DNA from 2 places in the Antrihabitans spumae genome. Region 2 is predicted to be linked to the other one. Evidence: predicted binding sites of a transcription regulator. Region 2 holds the regulator's gene; the other holds the start of a gene.

Region 1 (3,443 bases), on a different contig from region 2:
CAACGAAACAAGGAGACCTTGCACGGCCGCGCCGACGGCGACGGTGAACATCGTCTGCTCGGCCGCCTGCCTGCGTTCGTCGGGATAGGAGTGCGCGCCGTCGGGAACGCAGAACGGTACGACGATCTCCGGTGCGTGTAAGAGTATGTCGCCGCGAGCAATTCGACGCTCGATGCGGTCGGCGTCGAGTCCGTCAGCGGTGAGGTCGGCGCGCCAGGCCGACTGCATCGCAGTCAGCAACCGCGTCCTGACCTCCGGTGTGCGAATCCAGACGAAGCGAACCGGGCGCGTGTGATGCGGTGCCGGTGCGGTGAGTGCCTCGGCGATCGCCGCACGCAGCAGGTCGGGCGGAACGGGGTCGGTCGCGAAGGTGCGGACCGAGCGGCGCAGCAGCAGTGCCTCGTTGCGGCCTTGTGCAAGAGCCTCTTCCGTGCCGAGCCAGAAGAGGTCGTCGGGCCCGCGACGCAGCAGGGCGGCGGCGTTGGAGCCGTCGTCCTCGGTCCTCAGCCCGCGCAATACGGCGACCGGTGTCGCACCGAGTTTGCCTTTGACGAGATCGGCGGCCGCGGCGATCTCGTCTGCGATGGCAACCTCTGTCACCTGAAGTTCGTTGCCCTGCCCGTCCTTTGCGCCGGCGTAGGCGTGCAGTACGGCAAGTCCGGACGAGCCGATCGCGGCATCGGTCTGGCCGTTTCGCCAGGCTCGTCCCATCGTGTCGGTGATGACGACGGCGACGTCGACGCCGGTTCGAGTTCTGACGTCGGCTCGCAGCCGAGCCGCGCTGGAATCCGGATCGACTGGTAGCAAAGCAAGTTCGTTGGATTCGACGTTGGAGCCGTCGATCCCGGATGCCGCTTGCACGATACCGAGCCGATTCTCGGTGATGAGGGTTCGTCCTTTTCGCGCGAGAACGCGAACGGCTTCCTGGTCGATGAGTTTGCGCCGCGCAGCGTCACGTTCGTCGGGATCGGTCGGCGATTCGACGATGCGACCCTCGCATTTCGAGACGATTTTGCTCGTCACGACGAGGATGTCACCGTCGACGAGCCAAGGAGCTTGGCGCGCAAGGTGTTCGGCAAGGTCGTCGCCCGGGCGGAATTCGGGGAGACCGCGGATGGGCAGGATGCGGATCTCGTCGGCCGAGCCGTGGTCGCGTTCGATGTCGTTGCCGGGTTCTGCGGTCACAGCGCTATCCCAGCCAAGTCCATTGCCGCGCGGACCATCTCGGCGGTGGTCGGCGGATCCGTCATCAGCAGCGGGACGCTACGGACCTCGACGCCGGGGACGTCGGCCGTGTCCGTCGAATGCACGAGCCAACCGTCGAGAATGCCGGTTGCGCTGCGCGCGCCGTAGTGTCGGCCGATCGCCTCCGCGGACGTTTCGACGCCGATCACGTCGAGGCATTCGTCGGCCATGCCGCGCAACGGCTTTCCGCCGATCACCGGTGACAACCCGACGACCTTCGCCGAGGTGGTGCGTAGCGCGCCTCTGATACCGGGCACCGAGAGGATGGCGCCGACGCTGACGACGGGGTTGGAAGGTGCGACGAACACCACATCGGAATTCTCTATGGCGTCGATCACACCAGGGCCTGGTTTGGCCTGTTCTGCCCCGACGTTGACGAAACCGTGGGTCTCGACCTTCGCGCGATACCGCACCCACCACTCCTGAAAATGGATCGCGCGCCGATTGTCGCCATCGTCGGGATCGGTGACGACCACGTGGGTTTCGTTGCGTTCGTCGGTTGCGGGCAGGAGTGCGACGCCGGGCTGCCACCGGTCGCACAACGCCTCGGTGACGGCGGAGAGGGGGTAGCCGGCACGCAGCATCTGGCTGCGGATCAAATGCGTTGCAAGATCGCGGTCGCCGAGTCCGAACCAATCGGGAACGGCCTTGTACGCCGCCAATTCCTCTTTGGCATGCCAGGTTTCGCCGGTTCGTCCCCAGCCACGTTCGGTGTCGATGCCGCCGCCGAGGGTGTACATGCAGGTGTCGAGATCGGGGCAGATGCGCATGCCGTGCATCCACACGTCGTCACCGACGTTCACTATCGCTGTGATCGCACCGGCGTCGCCGAGCAGGGCGCGGACGCCTTGCAAGAAACGGGCACCACCGACGCCGCCGACCAGGACGCTGACGCGGATGGGGCCGGTTGTTTTCGTTTCCTCCGTCACGTCTGCAAAGCCTATGCGGCAGTCGTCGTGGCGTCGGACGCAGGGATCATCAGAAACCTCGAAACCGACAGATAGTAATGGAATTTCGCCGATAGCTTGACCATGACGGCGCGCGGCGTGTCTAATCACAAGTATGTCATTCAGCGCCTATGCAGCCGAAAGGCTTGTACCGCGCGAACATTCGAACAAACGTTCCAATAGGGGTGGCTGCAACAACCGGAACGTGGTTTCTGTCAGCAACGCTGTGGCTAATTACAACCTTGTGGTTAACTGCAATAGGGCGGGGAAACCAACGAATCACACTTCCATCGGAGCCGATCTGGCGTCGATGGTGTCAATTATTCTGCGCTATTACAGGTGAGGAGGCGAAGCGATGGCCAACCAGCTGGGAGAGTTCGACACTCCCTTCAGCAACGACGGCGACGCACCGCAAACCGATTCCGAAGCGGGCGCAGCACTTAGCGTCTGCGACGACGGCGGTTACGAGGTGGAGCAGGGCAGGCCCCAGCTCAGCCTCGTCGTCGACGGATTCGAAGAGTTGTACGACGCTGCCGAAGACGATCAGTGGCAGGAGCGCGCCCTCTGCGCGCAGACCGACCCCGAGGCGTTCTTCCCGGAAAAGGGTGGTTCGACTCGAGAGGCCAAGCGAATTTGCCTGGGTTGCGAAGTACGGGACGAGTGCCTGGACTACGCGTTGGCCCACGACGAACGCTTCGGCATCTGGGGCGGTCTGTCGGAGCGGGAGCGCCGACGCCTCAAACGCGGTATCGGTTAACCCGGTACCCGCTAGGAGCGGTCTGCAGGACGTGTGTCGCCGGAATTCGTTCGGGCGACACACCAGGGCGACTCACTCCGGTTCGGTGAGTCCTGGGTCGATGATGTCCGGCTCGACACCCAGGTAGGTCGCAACCTGCTGTACGAGAATGTCGTGCAGCAGGTCGACGAGATTTTCCGGATGTTTGGCGCGCAACTCCAGTGGCCTGCGAAACAGCACGACACGCGCCCTGGTTGCACTTCCTCGCCTGTCCACTCCGGCGGGAATCAAGCGAGACAACGGAACCGGTCCATCGGCGACAACTTCGTCCGGCCAGGTCACCGACTCCATATCGAGCGGGCGAATCTTGGGGACGTCGTCGACCGCGATGTCGAGTTTGGTCAGTCGTTCGTGCCAACGGGCATCGACCGGCGCGAAAGCCTCCAACACCAACATGTCGAATTTCTCACCGCGGGTTCGCCACGCGGGAACCGTATTGGGAAGCACGGGACCAC
Region 2 (3,443 bases):
TGTGAATCGACGACCGCAGTTGGGGCATGATCGCCGTCGGCGAATCGCGCTCCCCTCTTCTGCCTCGCGGGAGTCGACCACGCGAGAGTCCGGGTGTCGACAGAATGGGCAGTGCATGTCGAATCCTTTTTCGATGCCGACAAGCTCGCACAACTCGATCGCGCTCTGCGACGAACCGATCAGGCCGGATTCGTGCGTGCAATATGCGATCTCGATGCGACCACTCGGCGTGGTGTGACCAACAGACTCCGAGGATACCCGCCGCCCACTCGGCCGGGACATATCGCCCACCACCAGCGGTGACAGCTCGGCTCGCAGTTGCGCCAAGGATTCGAACATGGTCGGTGCTAGGGCGCTACGGGTGCGATCAAAGCCTGACCGGGCGCAACGCCTGCCGACTTCATGTCGTTGAGCCGCAGAATCTGCTCGACGACTTCGGCGACCGGTGCATCGGGTGAGACGCGAGCCGCTACGTCGGACAGGGTCTCGCCCGACTGGACGTGCACGACGGCGGTAGTGCTCGGAACACTCTCGAGACCACCCGTCCTCAGGTTCCACAGACCGAGCAGCCCGACCACCGCGATGGCGGTCAGCAACATCGTGGCTATAACCGTGCCGAACCCGTATTCCTCGCTTCGAACATCCTCGTCGTCGAGGCGCGGTAGCACCCGCAGGCCGACGGAACCGTAATCGAACGAGCCGTTGGCGGGGCCGCGACTGTCGCTCGTCGCCAGCGCGCGCCGACGCGTCCGCACCGGGCGTAGGCCCTCGTCGGCACGCGCAGTGCCGACAGCGGTGTCCGAGCCGACGCCGGCGATGCCACCGAAATGCGCGTCGAGTCCCGCGTATTCGTTCATTGTGATGCTCATCGGATCCTCCGTCTGCGTCGCCAGCGGCATGTGCGCTGGTGTCGTTGGTGGTGCTTTGCTTGTCCTGGGTTGCCGTGCCGTACTGCCGACGTTCGATCACGCGTTCGATGAACGTCTGTTCGAATTTTCTACCATGCCCCACCGACAAAGTCTCTAGTTTTCGCGACACGTGTCGAACAGGTGTTTGAAACGCAACGTAGATGCGGCTACATTCAGGTTCGAACAGAAGCAGTTCCGAACGCACCGAAGACCGCACAGCAACATTGCGCCGGACCCGTTTCCCGCAACACCCCAACCTGAGCAATCCAGAGAAGGACGGTCACGATGAAAGACGGTCGGCAATGAAGGACGACGGCAGCCAAGAAGGCGCGGCGACTCCAGACATCGCCGCCGGACTCACCGATCGGCAGCGCAAGGTCCTCGAGGTCATCCGCGCCTCGGTGACCGAGCGGGGCTATCCGCCGAGCATCCGTGAGATCGGCGACGCCGTCGGCCTCACCTCGACGTCGTCGGTCGCGCATCAGCTACGCACGCTCGAACGCAAAGGCTTCTTGCGGCGCGATCCCAACAGGCCACGCGCGGTCGACGTGCGCGGCCTCGACGAGGCGATGAGCGATGCTGGCGAGCCGATGCTGGACGACGCAGCGGAGCAGCTGAATCTGCCGACCCCGACCTTCGTTCCCGTGTTGGGACGGATCGCCGCGGGTGGCCCGATCCTCGCCGAGCAGGCGGTCGAAGACATCTTCCCGCTGCCACGCGAACTGGTCGGCGAAGGATCGCTGTTCCTGCTGAAGGTGGTCGGCGAGTCCATGATCGACGCAGCGATCTGCGACGGCGACTGGGTAGTCGTGCGGCAGCAGAACGTGGCGGACAACGGCGATATCGTCGCCGCGATGATCGACGGCGAAGCGACGGTCAAGACGTTCAAGCGGACCGGCAAGGAAGTGTGGCTGCTCCCCCACAATCCGCTGTTCGAACCGATCCCCGGAAACAACGCCGCTGTGCTCGGCAAGGTCGTCACGGTCATCCGAAAGATCTGACAGCGTACACAGATTCGGGTCGGTGGGCCCGCAAGCGAGTGCCACAAAGAGATCCCACACCGACCCGAATCGGTACGCCGTCGGTCAGCCGACGTTCAGGCTGCGCCCGATGATCTCCTTCATGATCTCGGTCGTTCCGCCGTAGATCGTCTGAACACGAGCGTCCAAGTACGCCTTGGCAATCGGATACTCGCGCATGTAGCCGTAGCCGCCGTGTAGTTGCACGCAGCGGTCGATCACATCGATCTGCGCCTCGGTGCTTCGCATCTTCGCCATCGCGGCCTCGGCGACGGTGAGCTTGTCCTCGTTGAGCAGTTCGATGCATTTGTCGACGAACACACGAACGAAGGCTGTCTCGGTCGCGAGTTGGGCCAATTCGAACCGAGTGTTCTGGAACGAGCCGATGGGCTTGCCGAAGGCCTTGCGATCTCGGCAGTACTGCAGGGTCATCTCGAGCGCACCCTCCATTGCGCCCGCAGCCATCACCGCGATCGACAACCGCTCCTGCGGCAGGTTCTGCATCAGGTGGACGAACCCCATCCCCTCCTGGCCGAGCAGATTCGCGCCGGGGACACGGACGTTGTCGAAGTTCAGTTCGGCGGTGTCCTGGGCGGGCAAGCCGATCTTGTCGAGGTGTCTGCCTCGCTCGAAGCCCTCCATGCCACGTTCGACGACCAGCAGGCTGAAGCCTTTCGAGCCCGCGTCGGGATCGGTCCGGGCGACGACGATGATCAGGTCGGAGTTGATGCCGTTGGTGATGAAGGTCTTCGCGCCGTTGAGGATCCAGTCGTCGCCGTCGCGGACAGCGCGGGTCTTGATGCCCTGCAGGTCGCTGCCGGTGCCGGGTTCGGTCATCGCGATCGCGCCGATCAACTCACCTGAGGCGTAGGCGGGGTACCAGCGCTGCTTCTGCTCGTCGGTGGCGAGGTCGAGGAAATACGGCGCGACGACGTCGTTGTGCAGCGAGAACCCGAGGCCGGTGAACCCTCGACGGTGATTCTCTTCGGCGACAATCGTGTTGTAGCGGAAGTCTTTTACGCCACCGCCACCGAACTCTTCGGGAAAAGCGGTACCGAGGAAGCCCTGCTTGCCCGCTTCGAGCCAGACGTCGCGATCGACGATGTGCTGTTCTTCCCACCTGGCGTGATTCGGGGCAACTCGCTGTTCCAAAAACTTCACGTACGACTCGCGGAACATGATGTGTTCCGGCTCGAACAGGGTGCGTTCCACCTGTGGCTCCTCGGTACTCGGCAATAGTTGAAGCGTCCTATTGACCGTACGCCAGCAAGGTGTGCGCTGGACTACCCCGACTTCCCACCGTTGACCTGCGCCAGCCGTCGGAGCACCGGATACCCGATCAAGATGCCGATCGATCCCCACGCGATTCCGCCGAGCTCCGCACTGCCCACCTTCACCGTGAGATCACCGATCCCTGCCACCAACGCGGCCGCGACGACGGTGAGGTTGACCGGATCGGTGAAGTCGACCCTGTTTTCGAACCAGATCCGGACACCGAGCAGACCGATGAGCCCGT

The links. Region 2 encodes LexA, which represses DNA repair genes until DNA is damaged. Its sites were predicted from a motif close to CGAACANNTGTTCG; they were not measured.
Region 1: a site for LexA is predicted at 2,357-2,370, ahead of cofD (2-phospho-L-lactate transferase). Genes of this name have one in related genera too.

The regions. Positions count from the first base shown of each region.
Region 1 is NZ_JBIMSN010000153.1:24,114-27,556, reverse strand. It holds gene ACHIRB_RS28680 (coenzyme F420-0:L-glutamate ligase) at 1-1,185, opposite strand, end outside; gene cofD (2-phospho-L-lactate transferase) at 1,182-2,144, opposite strand; gene ACHIRB_RS28670 (WhiB family transcriptional regulator) at 2,713-2,949, shown strand; gene ACHIRB_RS28665 (metallopeptidase family protein) at 3,022-3,443, opposite strand, start outside.
Region 2 is NZ_JBIMSN010000060.1:81,983-85,425, reverse strand. It holds gene nrdR (transcriptional regulator NrdR) at 1-117, opposite strand, end outside; gene ACHIRB_RS14665 (LysM peptidoglycan-binding domain-containing protein) at 348-869, opposite strand; gene lexA (transcriptional repressor LexA) at 1,211-1,909, shown strand; gene ACHIRB_RS14655 (acyl-CoA dehydrogenase family protein) at 1,994-3,139, opposite strand; gene ACHIRB_RS14650 (uracil-xanthine permease family protein) at 3,211-3,443, opposite strand, start outside.